DNA from 2 places in the Cupriavidus sp. L7L genome. Region 1 is predicted to be linked to the other one. Evidence: predicted binding sites of a transcription regulator. Region 1 holds the regulator's gene; the other holds the start of a gene.

Region 1 (9,734 bases):
GGTTCCAGGGTTACAGCGGCTCGGGCCCGTCCGCTGCGTCGCAATCGTTGTCGCGGCCCGGCGTGCAGAGCCGGATGCGGCCCTGGGCGCCAAGGCGCACCTGGCGCTGCGCGCCGCGGCAGCTGAGCGCGAAGGTGGCGGCCTGGAAGCCGCCTTGTTCAGACCGAGAGTATCCCACAGCTGTGAATCGCACCGTATGGCTGTCGCGGCCGGTCTGCCGCAGCGCCACGCGCAGGCAGGACGCGGCGGGCTCGACCACCGCCAGCGGCGTCGTAGCCGGGCCGGGTCCGGCCAGCAGTTGCCAGCCGTGGTCGAGGCCGGGCTGTCCGTCCAGAGGCTGTAGCGTCACTTCGATGCGGCGCGCCATCGCAGTGGAGCGCGCCAGCGCCAGCGACGCGGCAAGCCGGTCGGCGGCCTGGTCCACCGCCTGGCGCGCCAGCAGTGCGCTGAAGGATGGCCAGGCCGTGGCGGCCAGCACCGCCAGGATGGCGAGGCAGGCCAGCAGCTCGGCCAGGCTCACGCCGGCGCAGCGAGGAACGCGTGGCATCTCAGCACTCTGCCGGCAACGGGCCTGGCCGGTCCGCGTTCTCCGGCCAGGACAGCCACTGGCCGGTGCTGCGCAGGATCAGGACGCCGCACTGCCGGTCGGGCTGGCGCGGCGTGGCGCGCAGTTCGACGCAGGTGTCCAGGCTCGCCGCCGGGCAGGGCGCTGCCGAAATGACATGCCGTGCCTGGCCGGTTGCCGGCACCGGGCGCGGCCAGTCGCCGGCCACGGTGTCGCCTCCGGGCTGCGTGGCGAAGCTCATGGCTCCCGCGGCGTGCCGTTCCAGCTCCAGCAAGGCAGAGGCCAGTTCGGCGCGTGCCTGGGCGCGCCAGCCGCGCCGGAGATGCTCGTGCCAGGCGGGCACGGCAAGCGAAGCCAGCAGCGCGGCGATCACCACTACGGCCATGAGCTCGATCAGGGAAAAGCCGCGCGGACTCATGGTGCCGTCTCCTTGGCCGGACCCGCCAGTTCGCGCCATGCCAGCCGGCCGGTGCGACGGCTTGCCACCACGTGTGCAAGGCGCGTTGCCACACCGTTCTCCACTGCCCATAGCGCCAGCGCGTGGACCTCGCGGCCGGCACTGCCGGCCTGGGGTGTCATCCCCGGCAGGGTTTCACGGGTGAAGATCGGCGGGCCTTCGCTGACTTGCCCGGTGACAAAGGGAAGCACCGGCGCGCCGTCCGTCTTGCGGCCGACTGACTCGCCAGTGGCACCCAGCACGAGGTAGCTCCGCTGCCTGCCGTCCGGCAGCCGTGTCACGACGACGAGGTAGCCCGGCGAGGCCAGGCTGACGCGCTCGATCTGTTCGTCGGCATCGGGCAGGACGAGGTGCCAGCCAACCGTTTGCGCCGACGGCCTCTGGCCCGGTGCGGCCTGGAGGACAAAGCCGGCGCCTTGTGCGCGCACTTCGATGCTGGCGGGCTGGCTGGCGGCATGGGTGCCATCGGCTACGGCGGCCAGTTCGTTGCCGGCCGCATAGACCACCAGCGGTTGCGCCGGCGTGCCCAGCACCACCGGCGGGGCCGGCTCGGCAAGGTCGACCCCGCCGCGCAGGCGATACAGGCAGGTGGCCGGCGGCGCAGGCTGCTGCCGCAGGACATCGCCCAGCGCAAAACGCCACAGCTGGCCGTCGGCATCGGTGGCGTACGCAGCCAGCGCAGTGCCGTCGAACGCCTTTGCCACGGTCACGGCGCGCAGCGCGGCCGCCGATGGCTTGCCGTCGCAGCCTTGCCCGGCCACGCGCAGCATGCGCCATGGCGCCGCTGGCGTGTCGAGCGGCAGCAGCGCAAGCCCGGGCTCCGCCGGTGGTGCCAGCAGTGCGATGGCATGCCAGCGCGGCGCCTGGCTGTCGCTTAGCGCGGCCACGCGAACCGGCCCGATGCCGGCAAGCGGCAAGGCCGGCGTGGCCGCCTGTTCCCACAGCAACCGCAATGGCAGCGCGGCGTCTGGTTCGGTGATGTCTAGTGCAAACACCCCGGCAATGTCCTCCGGCCCGCCGCGGAACGCGCACAGCAGCAGCGTGCGCCAGGCACCGCCGACGACGGCGTCGGTGCTTTCGGGGCGGGGGCAGGGATTGGGCGCGACCGGGGCCCTGGACTCGGCCATGGCGGCGGCAAGCGGCAGCAACGTGCGCGGCAGGTAGACGGCACGCTCCTCGCCGGTGAGGGCATCGAAGCCGTGCAGCTGGCCATCGACGGTGCCGAGCCATGCCATGTGCGGCCGCTGTGCATGGCGCACGCGGAAGGGAGCATGGCCAGGCTGTCCCGGCTGCCACGCCGGCGGCGCGACCACCAGCACGCGCGCGCCGCGCGCGCTGGCCAGCCGCGTCTCGCGCGGGCGCAGCGCGGGATTGGCATTGTCGCCGCGCAGCCAGGCCAGTTGCTGGACGTCGAGTCGCTCGCGCGTGGCATCGTCCAGGTCGGGCCATTGGAGCGCCACCAGCCGCTCCGGCTGGAGCATGGACGCCGGGAGCGAGGTGTAGATCCTGCGCGATGGGAGTTGCCTGGCATCCAGCAAGGCACCCGCTTCCCACAGGCCCGACAGTGGCTGGCGATCGTCGGTGCCGACGAGCGACGCTTGCCAGCCGACTGCGCGCAACCGGCCAGTCCAGGATTTTGCGCCGGGTTCGATCTGGTAAGCGAGCGGGAGCTGGCCGGCAGTGCTGTCGTTGCCGGCCGCAACCGCCAGGACAGGCAGCAGCGCGAGCACGCAGGCAAGCATAAGGGCGGCGCGTAGGTTCATGGCTGCACGATGCTCTGCACGACGGCCCGTACCGCGGGCGAGCGGCCGAAGCCGACGGCGGTGATGCGCAGCCGCGGCAAGGCCGGCCGGCCTTCGTCAGGCATGGGGCCGTCGTCGAGCAGCTCGGCAACGTAACGCGGCGCCGTAAAAGAACCTGCAAAGGCTTCCGGCACGATGGCAACGCCGCTTGCCGGCACGCCAATCGCAAGGTCCGTAGCCAGGCCATGCAGCCACGGCTGCCATACCGGCGTGCGCGCGTGCGCAGTGTTGCACAGCGCCGCCTGCGCGCCGCGACCGCATTCGCCCGCGGCGGGCCACTGGCCGAAGCGGTCGTCACTGCCACCGGCGGCGGCGAGCAGTTCCGCCTCCGCCTCGAGCAGGGCGGCTTCTGCTGCCCGGAACGCGATCTCGCGATCGCGGCCGGCGGCCGCCAGTTGCCGGCCTGCCAAAAGCATTTGCAGCATGGCCGCCGCGGTGGCGGCGACCAGCAGCAGCATCGTCGCCGCGAACAGCAGCGTGATGCCGCCGGCCTGCGTCATCGCGTGCGGCCTCAGCATAGTGTCTCCTCGCAGCGCAGGGCGTTGCGCAGGCGGACCGTCGTGGCGAACACGCGCCGGTTGGCGCGGTGCGTGTCGACCGGCGCTGCCTGCAGGTCGGCCAGGGCATCGTCAGCGCGCGCGCTCACGGCAGCGTCACGGGCAGCGCCGCGCTGCTCGCCCTGCAGCGCAAGCGCGATCTGCACCGCCAGTACGCGCTGCCATGCGTGCGCCCCCATGGCCTGGACCCGTGCCGCTGGCAGGAACGCATCTGGCTGACGGTCGCCATCCATGTCCACCCCGAAGCGCAGTTGCAGCGAGGCGACGCCACGGACCAGTGCCCCCGAAGTCCAGCCCTGTCCGTCGACCTGGCCATTGCGGCGGGACGGATAGCGGCACAGCAGTTGCGGCTCGCCGTCCGTGGCGGCGGCTATATAGAGCATGTTCGCCGCGACAAAACCCGTGGCGCCTTCGGCCCCCGCCATCCGTGCCGCCAGCGGATACCCGCTGCAATCGATCATCGTCTCGTCAGGCTGGCTCGGATCGCCGGGCTGGCCCTGGCCGCTGAACCGCACCAGCAGCACATCGCTGTTCGCGACGCCGTGGCGGGTGCACGTCGGCACTTCGGCGATGCCCGGCTGCCCGCAGTCGTCGGCACCGCTGACGGCGGGCGGCGCCGACGCGTCGAGTGTGCCGGCATGCCAGCCGGCCTGGCGCAGCAGCGCGCTCAGGATGGCGAGCGCGCGCTGGCCGCGTTCTTCCAGCAGTACGCGCTCCGCCGCGCTGCGGTAGGCGGACAGTGCCACCTGCCACGCCGCCGTGGCGACGGCGGCGACAATGAGCCCGAGCGCCAGGCCGACCATGGCTTCGGTCAGCGAAAAGCCCTGGCCATGGCGGCGCATCGGAAGCGCTCGTATCGGAAGCGCTCTCATGGCAGCCCCGCGCCGGCACGGTTCAGAGGCAGTCCGGCCGGCCATGGCGCCAGTTCGGCCGACTCTGCCGTCCTGCGCGTGTCATGGCTAGCCTGATCCAGCGCTCGCTGCCAGCCGAGTCCCGTCGGCCCCAGGATTGCGAGCGATGCCAGGCCGGCGGTGAAGATCGCCAGCCCGCAGAGCGATTCGAACAGGATGTATCCGCGGATGGCGCCACGTGGAGGCAGGCAACGAGGAAGACAACGAAGCAGGCAACGAAGCAGGCGGCAGGGCAGGGCGAAGAGATGGTGCATGGCGCGCGGCGTCAGGGCATTTCGGGACCTCTACCGTATCCCGCCGCTGCCGTGCGCTTTGTAGACGCCTGATATGAATGCGCAAAATTTGGTAAGACCGCGATGAACCGGTCGCCAGCGCGACCACGGGCGATGTCATCAGCGTGATGGAAAAGGGCAATATCTGGGTTCCGTAGCCGCCGCGTGCGGACCATGGGCGGCATGACGCTGATCGGGCTGATGGTCGCGGTATCGATCCTCGGCATCCTCGCCGCGATCGCCATCCCCAACTGCACCGAGCATGTGCGGCGCGGCTACCGCACCGATGCGCGCGGCATGATGACCGAGGCGGCGCAGCAGCTGGAGCGCTTCCGCTCGGTCAACGGGCGCGATGACCAGGATACGGCCGGGGCGGCGTTTGCCTTGCCGGCAGCGTTGCGCACCTCGCCGCGCGACGGCAACCGGGTGCGCTACAACATCTCGCTGGTGGCCAGTTCGCTGACGGCGAACGGCTAAGTGCTGCAAGACTGCTGGGAACGTTGACGATGGGGCAGGGCGCTCAGCGCTTGCTGTTGCCCGCGGTCACTTCGGCGAGCACATCGGAGAATTCGGAAACATCCTCGAAACTCCGGTACACCGACGCAAACCGGATATACGCGATCTTGTCGAGCTTGCGCAGCTCGCGCATCACCAGCTCGCCGACCTGGCTGCTGGGGATTTCCTTCTCGCCCAGCGACAGCAGTCTTTCCTCGATGCGGGTGATGGCTTCATCGATGGCCTCGGCCGAGACCGGGCGCTTGCGCAGCGCCAGGCGCATCGAATCCTTCAGCTTGGCGCGCGCGTAGTCGACGCGCGAACCGTTTTTCTTGACGATGGCGGGAAAGAACAGCTCGATCCGCTCATAGGTGGTGAAGCGGCGGTCGCAGGACTCGCAGCGCCGGCGCCGGCGCACGGCATCGCCGTCTTCCGACATGCGCGTGTCGAGCACCTGGGTATTGGAATGACCGCAAAAGGGGCATTTCATGCCGGACCACCTTCAGTTGAATTCCGTCGCCTGTTCCGCATGGATGTCCTGCGCAGGCGGGCGGGTTGGCGAGGCCCGCAAGCCGGACCGCCTGCGTGTGGCAGGGCGCGGCTTGCGGGGCTGCCGGCCACCCTCGCGGGTGGCCTGGAAGCATCAGCCGTAGACCGGGAAACGCTTGGTCAGGGCAGCCACCTGCTCGCGCACGCTGGCGATGTTGGCGGCGTCGTGCGGGTTCTCCAGCACGTCGGCGATCAGGTTGCCGACGATGCGGGCTTCTTCTTCCTTGAAGCCGCGCGTGGTCATGGCCGGCGAGCCCAGGCGCACGCCTGAGGTCACGAACGGCTTTTCCGGATCGTTCGGGATGGCGTTCTTGTTGACGGTGATGTGCGCCTCGCCCAGGATGCGTTCGGCGTCCTTGCCGGTGATGTGCTTGGCGCGCAGGTCGACCAGCATCACGTGGCTTTCGGTGCGGCCGGAGACAATTCGCAGGCCGCGCGCGATCAGGGTCTCGGCCAGCACGGCGGCGTTCTTCACCACTTGCTGCTGGTATTCCTTGAACTCGGGGGTCAGTGCTTCCTTGAACGCCACCGCCTTGCCGGCGATCACGTGCATCAGCGGGCCGCCCTGGATGCCGGGGAAGATCGCCGAGTTGATGGCCTTCTCATGCTCGGCCTTCATCAGGATCACGCCGCCGCGCGGGCCGCGCAGGCTCTTGTGCGTGGTGGTGGTGACGAAGTCGGCGTGCGGCACCGGGTTCGGGTAGACGCCTGCGGCGATCAGGCCAGCGTAGTGGGCCATGTCGACCATGAAGTAGGCACCGATCGACTTGGCGACCTTGCTGATGCGCTCGAAGTCGATGCGCAGCGCGAAGGCCGAGGCGCCGGCGATGATCAGCTTGGGCTTCTTCTCTTGCGCGAGCTTTTCCAGCGCGTCGTAGTCGATGTCTTCCTGGGCGTTCAGGCCGTAGCTGACCACGTTGAACCACTTGCCGCTCATGTTGAGCGCCATGCCGTGGGTAAGGTGGCCGCCTTCGGCCAGGCTCATGCCCATGATGGTGTCGCCCGGCTTGAGCATGGCGAAGTACACGCCCTGGTTGGCCTGCGAGCCCGAGTTGGGCTGCACGTTGGCGGCCTCGGCGCCGAACAGCTGCTTGACGCGGTCGATGGCCAGCTGCTCGACCATGTCGACAAACTCGCAGCCACCGTAGTAGCGCTTGCCGGGATAGCCCTCGGCATACTTGTTGGTCAGTTGCGAACCCTGCGCGGCCATCACGGCCGGCGAGGTGTAGTTTTCGGAGGCGATCAGCTCGATGTGGTCTTCCTGGCGCTGGTTTTCCTTCTGGATGGCGGCAAAGACCTCAGGGTCGATCTGGTCGATCGTGAAACGGCTGCGTTCGAACATGGCGAGACTCGTCTGAAAAAAGGGAATCCGATTCAAGCATCGGGGGCATCGGTTAGGGCGCGCGGGGAAGGCTAGCGGCGACCGGCGCCGGCGGCACTTTGCAGCCGTCGGCGCAGGGCGCACCCTGCTTCCCATTCGCTGCCCAGGCGAGCGGCAGGCGTGTGAAACAACACGCCAGAGAACTTGCGCTTCCTCGTGGTAGTGCCCACTGACTTCGCCAGTCGCGCAAGATGGAATGGTTGCGCGCAGTGTAGCGCGTAGAGTGCGCCCGCCGCAAGCCGTCAACCCGCCAGCCAAGGCTGGTCAAGGGCTGGCCAGCAACTTGCTGTTGCAAACTCGTACTGCGGGTTTACACGAAACCGCGTTCGCTCTCCGTTACAATCGCGGCCATGACAAACTTTGTCTGGACCCTGCGGGTGTACTGGGAAGACACCGACGCGGGCGGCGTAGTGTTCTACGCCAACTACCTCAAGTTCTTCGAACGGGCCCGCACCGAGTGGCTGCGTTCGCTCGGTATCGAGCAGCAGGCGCTGGCCGATGAGGCCGGCGTGGTCTTCATCGTCCGTAGCACGGCGGTGGACTACAATGCGCCCGCCCGCCTCGATGACCAGCTCGAGATCCGCACGCGCATCGACCGGGTCGGCCCGGCCTCGGTCCAGTTCACGCAGGAAGCCTGGCGTGACGAGCTGATGCTTGCATCCGGCGCCATCCGCGTCGGATGTGTTGATCGAAGCACTTTTCGTCCCGCCCCGATTCCCGCCCCCGTCCTAGCTACCATCAAGTCCGCCCGATGAATCCCGTGACCGTCACGCAAGACATGTCGATCGTAACGCTGGTGCTCCACGCCAGCCTGCTGGCACAGGCCGTCATGGCGCTGTTGCTCGTCATGTCGCTGTTTTCGTGGACCTATATCTTCCGCAAGCACCTGGCGTTGCGCTCGGCGCGCACCCAGACCGAAGGGTTCGAGCGCGACTTCTGGGCCGGCGGCGACCTGCAGGCGCTCTATAACAGTGCCGTCAATAACCGCCACAACACCGGCGCGCTCGAGCGGATCTTTGAATCCGGCATGGGCGAGTTCCTGAAGGCGCGCGAGCGCGGCAACGATTCCGGCGCGCTGCTCGACGCGGCCCGCCGCGCCATGCGTGCCGCCTACCAGCGCGAGATGGACGTGCTCGAGTCGCACCTGCCGTTCCTGGCCTCGGTGGGCTCGGTCAGCCCGTATATCGGCCTGTTCGGCACCGTGTGGGGGATCATGAACGCATTCCGCGGCCTGTCGAATGTGCAGCAGGCCACGCTGGCATCGGTGGCCCCCGGCATTGCCGAAGCGCTGGTGGCCACCGCGATCGGCCTGTTCGCGGCGATCCCGGCGGTGATCGCGTATAACCGCTATGCCACCGAAATCGACCGCCTGGCGATCCGTTTCGAAAGCTTCATGGAAGAGTTCCTGAACATCCTGCAACGGCAGGCGCGCTAACCGAATCCAAGACGGGGAGTCCGGGTGAGCGGCCCGGGCTCCCGTCGTTTCAAGGAGTCCTGCAATGGCAGCCATTCAGCGCCGCGGCGGTTCGCGCCGCCGGGCAAGCGCCGACATCAACGTCGTGCCCTATATCGACGTCATGCTCGTGCTGCTGGTCATCTTCATGGTGGCAGCGCCGATCGTGAGCCCCGCCACCGTGGACCTGCCCACCGTGGCCAACGCCACGCCGCAGCAGAAGGCGCCGCCGATCGTCGTCACCGTGCACGAGAACGGCGACCTGACCGCGCGCGGCAAGGACAACGCCGGCAATGCCTTCGAGCGCAAGCTCGACAAGCAGGGCCTGCTCGATTTCGTGCACCAGCGCCAGAACGAGAACCCGGACCAGCCGGTGGTGATCGCCGCCGACCGTTCGGTGAAGTACGAAGCCGTGCTCGATGTCATGTCGGTCCTGAAGGCCGACGGCATCAAGCGCGTGGGCCTGATGGTCAAGTCCAAGACTTCCTGACGCGTTGAACCCGCGTTGAACCCGTATTGAAGCCGCATTGATGCGCCCGACTGACAGCCATTGCGATTGCCGTTGCGCCCGATGAATACCGTCGCCGCCTATCCCTACCAGCCGGTGAAAGAGCGGGGAACCATGCGTTCCTTCGTGCTCGCGCTCGTCATGCACCTGCTGCTGGGCATCGTGCTGTATTACGGCGTGCACTGGCAGAGCAGCACGCCGGTCGGCGCCGAGGCCGAGCTGTGGGAAGAGGTTCCCGCCGCCACCGCGCCGCCACCGCCGCCGCGCGAACCTGAGCCCGAGCCGGTGGTGCAGCCGCGCCCGGTGCCGGCACCGCCGGCGCCGCAGGTGAAGAGCAAGGTCGAGGAAGACGCCGACATCGCGCTCGAGAAGAAGAAGCGGCAGGCCGAGGCCGCAGCGCGCGAGGAAGCCGAGCGCAAGGAAACGGCCCGCAAGGAGGCCGAACGCAAGGAAGCGGCGCGCAAGGAAGAAGCCCGGAAGGAAGAAGCGCGGAAGGAAGAAGCTCGCAAGGACGCGGCGCGCAAGGAAGCCGAGCGCAAGGAGGCTGAGCGCAAGGAAGCGCAGCGCAAGGAAGACGCGAAGAAAAAGGCCGCGCAGCAGGAGCAGGATCGCAAGGAACAGGCCGAGCGCGAGCGCAAGGAAGCCGCCGACGCCAAGGCCAGGGCCCAGGCGGACGCCAAGGCGAAAGCCCAGGCCGAGGCGAAGGCCAAGGCACAGGCCGATGCCAAGGCCAAGGCACAGTCCGAGGCGGCCGCCAATGCACAGCGCAAGAGCGAACTGGCGC
Region 2 (9,734 bases), on a different contig from region 1:
GAGCGAGTCTTGCGGCAGGATGCCACGGTCCCACAGCGAACCTTCGTAGGTGCTGTAGCGGCCGCGCTCTTCAGCCAGCTCGGTCGAAGCCTGATAGGCGTAGTAGCACACGGCTTCCATCGAGGTGTCGGCGAACTGCACCGCGGCCTTGCTGGCGTACGGGGTGCGCAGCACGTGCAGGCAGTCCTGGAAGCCCATGATGCCCATGCCGACCGGACGGTGGCGCAGGTTGGAGTTCTTCGCCTTCTCGACCGCGTAGTAGTTGATGTCGATCACGTTGTCGAGCATGCGCATGGCGGTGCGCACGGTCTTCTGCAGCTTGGCGTGATCCAGCGCGTAGGTGCCGTCGGCCTGCTTGGCCAGGTGGGCGACCAGGTTGACCGAGCCCAGGTTGCAGACGGCGATCTCGCTCTCGTTGGTGTTGAGCGTGATTTCCGTGCACAGGTTGGAGCTGTGGACGACGCCGACGTGCTGCTGCGGGCTGCGGATGTTGCACGGATCCTTGAAGGTGATCCACGGGTGGCCGGTCTCGAACAGCATGCCCAGCATCTTGCGCCACAGTTGCAGCGCCGGCAGCTTCTTGAACAGCTTCAGCTCGCCGCTGGCGGCCTTGGCTTCATAGCCCAGGTAGGCGCGCTCGAATTCCTTGCCCACCTTGTCGTGCAGGTCCGGGCAGGTGGCGGGCGAGAACAGCGTCCACTCACCACCTTCCATCACGCGCTTCATGAACAGGTCCGGAATCCAGTTGGCCGTGTTCATGTCGTGGGTGCGACGGCGGTCGTCGCCGGTGTTCTTGCGCAGCTCCAGGAATTCTTCGATGTCCAGGTGCCACGTTTCCAGGTAGGCGCAGACGGCGCCCTTGCGCTTGCCGCCCTGGTTCACGGCGACGGCGGTGTCGTTCACCACCTTCAGGAACGGGACCACGCCTTGCGACTTGCCGTTGGTGCCCTTGATGTGCGAACCCAGCGCGCGCACGTTGGTCCAGTCATTGCCCAGGCCGCCAGCGAACTTGGACAGCAGCGCGTTTTCCTTCAGCGCTTCATAGATGCCTTCCAGGTCGTCCGACACGGTGGTCAGGTAGCACGACGACAGCTGCGAGCGGCGGGTGCCGGAGTTGAACAGGGTCGGCGTGGACGACATGAAGTCGAACGACGACAGCAGCTGGTAGAACTCGATGGCGCGCGCTTCGCGGTCCTTCTCGTTCAGCGCCAGGCCCATGGCCACGCGCATGAAGAAGGCCTGCGGCATTTCGATGCGGGTTTCATCGATATGCAGGAAGTAGCGGTCGTACAGGGTCTGCAGGCCCAGGTAGTTGAACTGGAAGTCACGGCCGGCGTCCAGTGCGGCGCCCAGGCGGGCCAGGTCGTAGGTGGCCAGCTTTTCGTCCAGCAGCTCGGCTTCGATGCCGCGTGCGATGAACTTGGGGAAGTACTCGGCGTAGCGGGCCGACATTTCCGACTGGGTCACTTCGGTGCCCAGGATTTCCTTGCGGATGGTGTGCAGCAGGATACGGGCGGTGACCTGGCTGTAGTTCGGGTCCTTTTCGATCAGGGTACGCGCGGCCAGGATGGCGGAGTCGTACACCTGCGTCATCGGCACGCCTTCGTACAGGTTCTTCAGGGTTTCCTTCAGGATCGGCTCGGCGCTGACCGCATCGCCCAAACCGGAGCAGGCGTTGTCGATCAGGGCGTGCAGCGCGACGATGTCCAGCGGCTTGGTCACGCCGGCGTCTGTCACATTGATCTGGATGCCGGACTGCTGCACGCGGGCCACGGCCTGGGCGCTGGCGCTGGCGCGCTCCTGGGCGCGCTTCTCGCGGTACAGCACGTAGGCGCGGGCCACTTCATGCTCGCCCGAGCGCATCAGGGCCAGCTCGACGTGGTCCTGCACGTCTTCGATATGGATGGCGCCACCGCTCGGGCGGCTGCGCACCAGCGCGCGCACCACGCTGTCGGTCAGTTGCTCGACGATCTCGCGCACGCGCGCGGAAGCTGCGCCCTGCCCGCCGTTGACGGCGAGGAAGGCCTTGGTCATGGCGACGTTGATCTTGGACGGCTCGAACGCCACCACGGCGCCGTTGCGACGGATGATCTTGTGATCCGGGTAGCTGGTGGAAGCGGCGCTGGAGGTCTGTGCGTTCGGTGCCTGGCTGGCAACGCCGGCGGCGGCGCCACCCGTGGTGAGTTCGTTCTGGGCCGTTTGCATGTGAAGTCCTGTTTTTACCCTGGATTTAAGAGACAAAAGAGTCCCTGGCGAAATGCGGCGGAAAGAAGGATCCGTTTCGGTGTGACCGCGCACGGACAAACTGCCTTTGCGTGAACATTTCGCCAGGGACTCTTTGTGATTCGCCAGCTTTGCGGAGGTTTCCGGACGGGTTGCACTCGCTGTGCAACCGCCACCTCACACTTGGGCCAGCTCCCCGGTTTGACTACTAGATATAGTGGGTGCTGCTGAAAACTTGGCTAAGTATAGTGAAACGAATCCGAATGACCAGTCTTGACAACCGCTATTTCGGGGTCGTTTCGCGGTCGGGCCGCCGCGTGCGGCAGCGCCACATGCCCGGGAGCCTAGTACACACAAGGGTTTCAGCGAAACCGTTCGCAACTGCACATTTCACAAAAATTTTTTTGATTGTTGCGAGCATGCGATAGCCCCTAACCTGCTTGGGGCATGTGTGCCAAAAAGGGGCGCACGACCATGGGGAATGACGTTACGAATTAATCACCCCATGGTATGCCGATAGGGCAACATGCCTGGCGGCACTGCTGCACCGGCGGCGAACCGGTCCCAGTCGAAATGCGGGCCGGGATCGGTCTTGCGCCCCGGGGCGATGTCGCTGTGGCCGGCAATCGCGCGCACCGGGTAGGCCGCCATCAGGGCCGGGACCAGGGCGGCCACGGTGTCGTACTGGGCGGGGGTGAACGGCAGGTCGTCGCAACCCTCGATCTCGATGCCGATCGAGAAGTCGTTGCAGCGCGTGCGGCCGAAGAAGTCGGACTGGCCGGCATGCCAGGCCCGCTGCGTGCACGGCACGAACTGCACCAGCTCGCCCTGCCGCGTCACCAGGAAGTGCGCGGACACCTGGACCTGGTGGATGGTGGCGAAGAACGGGTGCTTGTCCGGGTCGAGCCGGTTCTGGAAGAACGCTTCGATGTCGCCGCTGCCGAACTGGCCGGGCGGCAGGCTGATGTTGTGCAGCACCACCAGGTCCACGGGCATGCCGGTGGGCCGTTCGTCGAAATTGGGCGACGGCACGCGGCGGGCGGCGGGTACCCAGCCGTCTGCGTCTGGGAGGAAAGCACGCACCTGTGCAGGCAGATTGGGCTGGCTGGGCCTCGTCATGGCGTGCCCTCGCCCGCGCCGTCGCCGTTGTTCTCGGCCACGCCGCGGTCAGCGGCGTCCATGGCTTCGCGGATGCCAAGCTGCTGGATGCGGTAGCGCAGCTGGCGCAGGTTCAGGCCGAGCAGCGGCGCGGCAGCGGTGCGGTTGAAGTTGGTCTGCGCCAGTGCCTGCAAAATCAGTTCGCGCTCCACGGCTTCGAGCCGGGCCGGCAGGTCGATTGGGAAGACGATGCCGCGGCAGGCGCGCTCGGTGGCGTCGCCCTCGGGTTCGGGCTGGGTGGCGGGCGGTGCGGCAACCTGTGGCGCGGCAGCAGGTTCGGCCACGGCTGCGGGCGTGGGTGTCGCCGCGGGCGCCATCGGCGCCCACATGCCCGGCGCGCCCCAGGGGGCGTACTGGGTCGCTGGGACCGGCGACGCCATCGTGGGCGCGGGGGCCATCAGCCCGGCGCCGGGCGCGCCGGCATCCAGCGGGCCGAGGTCGGCCACCTCGATCTGCTCGCTCTCGGCAAAGGCGTAGGCACGCTCGAGCAGGTTTTCCAGTTCGCGGACGTTGCCCGGGAAGCGGTAGGCGGCCAGCTGTTCCAGCGCCGCCGGCGCCAGCCGCTTGGGATGCGGGTCGCCGTAGCGCACCGCCAGGTGGTCCAGGATGGCGCGCGCCAGCACCGGGATGTCTTCGCCGCGCTCGCGCAGCGTGGGCATGCGCAGCGCCAGCACGTTCAGGCGGTAATACAGATCCTGGCGGAACTGGCCGGCGGCGACCATCGCGGCCAGGTCCTTGTGGCTGGCACACATCACGCGGACGTCGACGGCGTCTTCGCGGCTGGCGCCGATCTTGCGCACGCGGCGCTCCTGCAGCGCGCGCAGCAGCTTGACCTGCATCGCCAGCGGCAGGTCGGCCACCTCGTCGAGCAGCAGCGTGCCGCCGTTGGCGGCGTGGAAGAAGCCGCCGCGCTCGCCGTCGGCGCCGGTGAAGGCGCCTTTGACGTGGCCGAAGAACTCCGACTCCATCAGCGTCTCGGGGATGGCGCCGCAGTTGACCGCGATGAACGGATGCGAGGCGCGCGCGCTGATCGCGTGGATGGCGCGCGCGGCGCGCTCCTTGCCGCTGCCCGATTCGCCGCTGATGACCACCGGGGCCATGCTGCGCGCCAGCCGCGACAGCGAGCGGCGCACCTCGTGCATGGCGGCCGAATGGCCGGGCAGCAACGCCGCGGCGCGGTCGGCGGCGGCGTCCGCGCCGGCGCTGCCGCCGGCATCGGCTTCGGTGCTGTCGCGCTGCTGGCGGCCGAGCGCGTTGAGCACCAGGCTGCGCAGCTGCTCCAGCGAGACCGGCTTGGCGATGTAGTCGAAGGCGCCGGCCTTGAGCGCCTCGACGGCGTTGTCGGCGCTGCCGTAGGCGGTGATGACCGCCACCGGGATACGCTCGGGCGCGGCCGACAGCTGCCGCACGATCTCGATGCCCAGGCCGTCGCCCAGCCGCATGTCGGTCAGCACCAGGCTGTAGCGGCCCTGCGCCAGCTTCTGCCGCGCCTCGGCCAGCGAGCCGGCCAGCACCACGTCATGGCCCATGCGCCGGATGGAGATGTCGAGCAGCTCGCGCAGGTCGGCCTCGTCGTCGATGACGAGGATGGGATCGGGCGTACGGGGTGGCATGGTGGCGGGTGTGGATGGGCGGACGCCGTTCATGCGACGGCCGCGTCGGCGGTCTCGATGCGCAGCGTCAGGACAAAGGCTTTGGCCGGCAGTGTATCGCGCGCGGCGGCGGCCAGCACGCCGGTGCGCTCGAGCAGCGCCGGCACCGAGACCGCGCCGTAGCGTACTTGCGCATCGTTGGCGCCGCACAGCTCGCGTGCCATGAACAGGCCCAGGCCGGTGCCTTGGGCGTTGCTGGTAAAGAAGGGTTCGAACAGGCTGCGCTGGTGCTCGCGCGAGACCTCGGCGCCGTCGTTCCAGACGATCAGCTCGGCGTGATGCTGGTCCAGCGCGTGCGCCAGCAGCCGGATCGAGCCGGGCAGCCGGCTGCAGTAGCGCCAGGCGTTGTCGAGCAGGTTGCCCAGCACCTGTTGCAACTGCGCGGCGTCGAACACCACCGGCTGGGCCACGTCGACGGTCAGGCGGATGGCGTTGGCGTTGACGTCGGCGCGGCCGGCCGGGCGGGTCTCGCCGGCGTGCGGGCGGCGCGAGCGCATTTCCAGGCGCCAGCGCTCGACGATCTCGGGCAGCGCCTGCGCCAGGTGCACGGTGCTGCGGCCGGTGCGCGGGCGGCGCGACATCTGCAGCACGTCGGACACCACCTGATCGAGCCGGCGCACGTTGTCGTTGATGATGCGCAGCAGGCGAGCGTCGATGTCGACGTCCGCGCCGCTGTCCGCCGCGCCAGGCTCCTGCCGCGCGGAATCGGCCAGCAGTTCGCTGGCCTGGCTGATCGCCGCCAGCGGGTTGCGGATCTGGTGCGCGATGCTGGCCACCAGCCGGCCCATCGCGGCCAGCTTTTCCTGCTGCACCTGTTCGGCGATGCGCTCCCAGCTTTCGATATGAACCAGCACGGTGTCGCGCATCTCGCTGCGCAGCAGCGCTTCGTCTTCCTGCGACCAGGCCATGGCCTCGTTCTGCGCGATGGCCAGGCGCAGGCGGGCGGCAGCCTCGGGCGAGAGTTCGTTCCAGGCGGCGGTGTCGAGTTGCGACGGCACCGTGCGCCCCTGCGCCAGCGTCGAGCGCAACCCCGCCAGCCCCGGCAGCACGAAGCGCAGCCGCAACCGGGTGTGCTGCATGGTGCCGTCGGCCAGCGCGCTGCCCGACGCCATCGGCAGCAGCTGCAGGATGCGCGGCACGTCGTCCTTGCTGCGCAGCCAGTCGCGCAGCATTTCCATCAGCGGCTGCAGGCGCGGGATGCGGCGCAGGTCGAACAGCACGGCATCGGTGCCGCCGCCACTGCCCTGCTCCGCCGATGCCCCCAGCCGGCGCGAATAGATGCGCTCATGCGCCTGCACGCCCAGCAGCACCACCGCCGCCGGGTTGGCCGCCACCACGGCGCCGTTGGCGCGCACCAGCATCACGCCGTCCTGCATGTCGTTGACCATCAGCCGGTTGACCAGCTGCTGCATGCGCAATTCCTGCTCGCGCACCAGCGCCAGCCGCTCCTGCGCGATCTGGCGGTTGGCCAGCATATACATCAGCAGCGCCGCGATCATGAACACCAGGCCGAACAGGCCCGAGCCCAGCAGCCCGGCATCGGCCTGGCGCAGCAGGATTGTGTGCATGAACGGTCCGCCCATCACCACCAGCGCGGAGATCGACGCGGCAAAGAGCGCGAACGGCAGGCTGGTGAGCGCGCCGGCTTCGAGCGCGGGCAGCAGGAAGATCATGGCCAGGCCGTCAGCCTGGCCCTGGCTGGCGGGGTGGCCCATGGCGTGGAAAACCAGCGCCAGCAGCGCCAGGTCGGCCAGCACCTGCACGCGCACGCGCAGGTGGAAATGGCGGCGCCACAGCGTGCCGGCGAGCATCGCCAGCGCAATGCCAAGGTAAGGCACGGCGACCGTCATGGCCGCCGCATGCTCGACGCCGGCCAGCCCGAAGGGCAATTCCGGCGGCAGCGAAGGCGGCAATGGCGCCGCCGCGGGCTCGCCGCGCCGCATCAGCGCGTAGCCGAGCAGCAGCAGGCCCACGGCGACGCGGGTCCAGCAGAAATAGCGCAGCAGGCGCCAGTGGAATTCGGGCGGTTCAGGCTGGCGCCACAGCTGCGCCAGGCCGCGCCAGGCATTGAGCCGCTGCCAGCCTGACAGCGCCGGTTCGATCATGGGCGCGCGCCGCCGCCGTCGGTGTGGCTGGCCTCGTCAGGCAAGTGGCTGCGGCGGCAGTAGTGCAGGCCGCGCCAGGCGATGGCCTCGCCTTGCGGCAGGTGCACGCCGCACTGGGCGCACTGGACCATCGGTTCGGCGGATTCGGTTTGCCGGGCGTTGGCGCTGGACCGGGCGGCGCTTTCGCTGGCTTGCTGCCGGGCGCGTTGCTGCGCCAGCCGCGCTTCGGCGCGGGCGCGCAGCCACCAGAAGACGCCCAGCACCACGGCCAGCAGGATCAGGATACGTGCCATGGTGTCTCAGAAACGGTGGAGGACCACTTCAATTACAAAGCGGCTGCCGACATAGGCCAGCAGCAGGATGCCGAACGAGGCGATGACCCAGCGCAGCGCCACCTTGCCGCGCCAGCCGCGGAAGATGCGCCCTGCCAGGATGCCGCCGAACATGGCCCACGAGATCAGCGCGAACACAGTCTTGTGGTCCATCCGGAAAGCGCGGCCGAACAGTTCTTCGGAAAACAGCAGGCCCGAGCCGATCGTCAGTGTCAGCAGAACGAAGCCGGCGCCGATCAGGCGGAACAGCAGCTTCTCCAGCGTCAGCAGCGGCGGCAGCAGGTCCAGCCAGCGGCCCAGCCACTGGCCGGTTTGCGCGGCCTTGCCATCGGCCGGGCGCGCCGGCGCGTGGCGGAAACCGTGCAGCCGGCGCTCGGCCAGCAGCATCAGGAAGGCATGGAACGCCGCCAGCGTGAACAGCCCGTACGCCACGTTGGCGATGATGAAGTGCAGCTTGAACAGCGGCTGCGCGGCATAGCCCAGGATCTGCGAGCCGGGAAAGGCCAGCGGCATCAGGCTGGCGACCAGCGCGACGGGGATCACGATCAGCCCCAACCCGGCCAGCGAGAAGAAGAAGCTCTCGATCCAGTAGATGCCAACGCCCAGCCACAGCATGGCCGACAGCGCGAAGGCAAAGCCGAACATCATGCGCTCGGCCGGGAAGATGGTTTCGTGCAGCAGCATGCCGTGGCTGGCCAGTGCCGCCAGCATCAGCACGTGCCACCAGGCGGGCCGGCCCTCGCCGTGCGCGCCGCCCGCAGGTGGCAGGGTGTTGCCGGGCCCGCCGGCGACCAGCACGGCCGAGGCCGCGCCGCCGGCCTGTCCCGCCTTGGCGGCCGTGGAGGCAACGCCGGCATGGCGCGTGGCCCAGCCGTGCCAGGCCAGGCCGCAATAGAGAAGTGCCGTCAAGGCATACAGTACAATGACCATTTGCGCAGTTTACCTTAGTGCCCACGGACGGTGGCGGCCGGTTGAACCGGTACTCCGGGCCTGCAACCGGCACGGGTCTGCCCCGATTTCAGACCGAGCTCCTGCTCCGATATCTCCCCCCGATTCCTGCCATGCTGGACAATCTCACTCAACGCCTGGCGCGTGTGGTCAAGACCATGCGCGGCGAGGCGCGCCTGACCGAGGCCAACACCGCCGAGATGCTGCGCGAAGTGCGCCTTGCCATGCTCGAAGCCGACGTGGCGCTGCCGGTCGTGCGCGAATTCATCGCCCGCGTCAAGGAAAAGGCGCTGGGCGAGGATGTGATCACCAGCCTCACGCCGGGCCAGGCGCTGGTCGGCGTGGTCCAGCGCGAGCTGACTTCGGTCATCGGCGGCGCCGAGGCCGCCGGCGGCAATAACAAGGAAGCCGAGCTGAACCTGAACGTGCAGCCGCCCGCCATCATCCTGATGGCCGGCCTGCAGGGTGCCGGCAAGACCACAACGGTCGGCAAGCTGGCGAAGTGGCTCAAGGAAAACAAGAAGAAGAAAATCCTGACGGTCTCTTGCGACGTCTACCGCCCCGCCGCTATCGCCCAGCTGAAGACCGTTTCCGAGCAGGTCGGCGCCGACTTCTTCCCGTCGCAGCCGGACCAGAAGCCGGTCGAGATCGCCCGCGCGGCGGTGGACTGGGCGCGCAAGCACTACCACGACGTGCTGATCGTCGATACGGCCGGCCGCCTGGGCATCGACGAATTGATGATGCAGGAAATCGCCGCGCTGCACGCCGAGCTGAAGCCCGCCGAGACCCTGTTCGTGGTCGACGCCATGCTCGGCCAGGACGCGGTCAACACCGCCAAGGCCTTCAACGACACCCTGCCGCTGACCGGCGTGGTGCTGACCAAGCTGGACGGCGATGCGCGCGGCGGTGCCGCGCTGTCGGTGCGCCATATCACCGGCCGCCCGATCAAGTTCGTCGGCGTCGGCGAAAAGCTGGACGGGCTGGAGCCGTTCTATCCGGACCGCATGGCCCAGCGCATCCTGGGCATGGGCGACATCATGGCGCTGGTCGAGGAAGCCCAGCGCGGTGTCGACATGGAAGCGGCCGAGAAGCTGGCCAAGAAAATCAAGAAGACCGGCGATTTCGACCTGGAAGACTTCAAGGCGCAGATCGGCCAGATGAAGAAGATGGGCGGCATGGCCAGCCTGGTCGACAAGCTGCCGGCGCAGTTCGCCCAGCAGGCGCAGGGCGCCAACATGGACCAGGCCGAGAAGCAGGTGGCCCGCATGGAAGGCATCATCAACAGCATGACGCCGGCCGAGCGCGCCAAGCCCGAC

Evidence for each region. The regulator NrdR, encoded in region 1, represses ribonucleotide reductase genes. The targets are predictions, from matches to a motif close to CACNANATNTNGTG.
Region 2: E1J61_RS35210 (ribonucleoside-diphosphate reductase subunit alpha) is a predicted target of NrdR. The motif match lies at 2,430-2,443, and genes of this name have one in related genera.

The regions. Positions count from the first base shown of each region.
Region 1 covers NZ_SMNY01000002.1:35,025-44,758, reverse strand. Annotated here, with positions in the region: gene E1J61_RS01550 (GspH/FimT family pseudopilin) at 11-547, opposite strand; gene E1J61_RS01545 (type IV pilin protein) at 549-983, opposite strand; gene E1J61_RS01540 (PilC/PilY family type IV pilus protein) at 980-2,785, opposite strand; gene E1J61_RS01535 (pilus assembly protein) at 2,782-3,324, opposite strand; gene E1J61_RS01530 (PilW family protein) at 3,336-4,223, opposite strand; gene E1J61_RS01525 (type IV pilin protein) at 4,748-5,041, shown strand; gene nrdR (transcriptional regulator NrdR) at 5,085-5,549, opposite strand; gene glyA (serine hydroxymethyltransferase) at 5,703-6,950, opposite strand; ZMP/ZTP riboswitch at 7,084-7,185, opposite strand; gene ybgC (tol-pal system-associated acyl-CoA thioesterase) at 7,340-7,744, shown strand; gene tolQ (protein TolQ) at 7,741-8,424, shown strand; gene tolR (protein TolR) at 8,489-8,932, shown strand; gene tolA (cell envelope integrity protein TolA) at 9,014-9,734, shown strand, end outside.
Region 2 covers NZ_SMNY01000069.1:4,904-14,637, forward strand. Annotated here, with positions in the region: gene E1J61_RS35210 (ribonucleoside-diphosphate reductase subunit alpha) at 1-2,205, opposite strand, end outside; gene ampD (1,6-anhydro-N-acetylmuramyl-L-alanine amidase AmpD) at 2,722-3,342, opposite strand; gene E1J61_RS35220 (sigma-54 dependent transcriptional regulator) at 3,339-4,994, opposite strand; gene E1J61_RS35225 (sensor histidine kinase) at 5,024-7,138, opposite strand; gene E1J61_RS35230 (PP0621 family protein) at 7,135-7,431, opposite strand; gene E1J61_RS35235 (inner membrane protein YpjD) at 7,438-8,400, opposite strand; gene ffh (signal recognition particle protein) at 8,532-9,734, shown strand, end outside.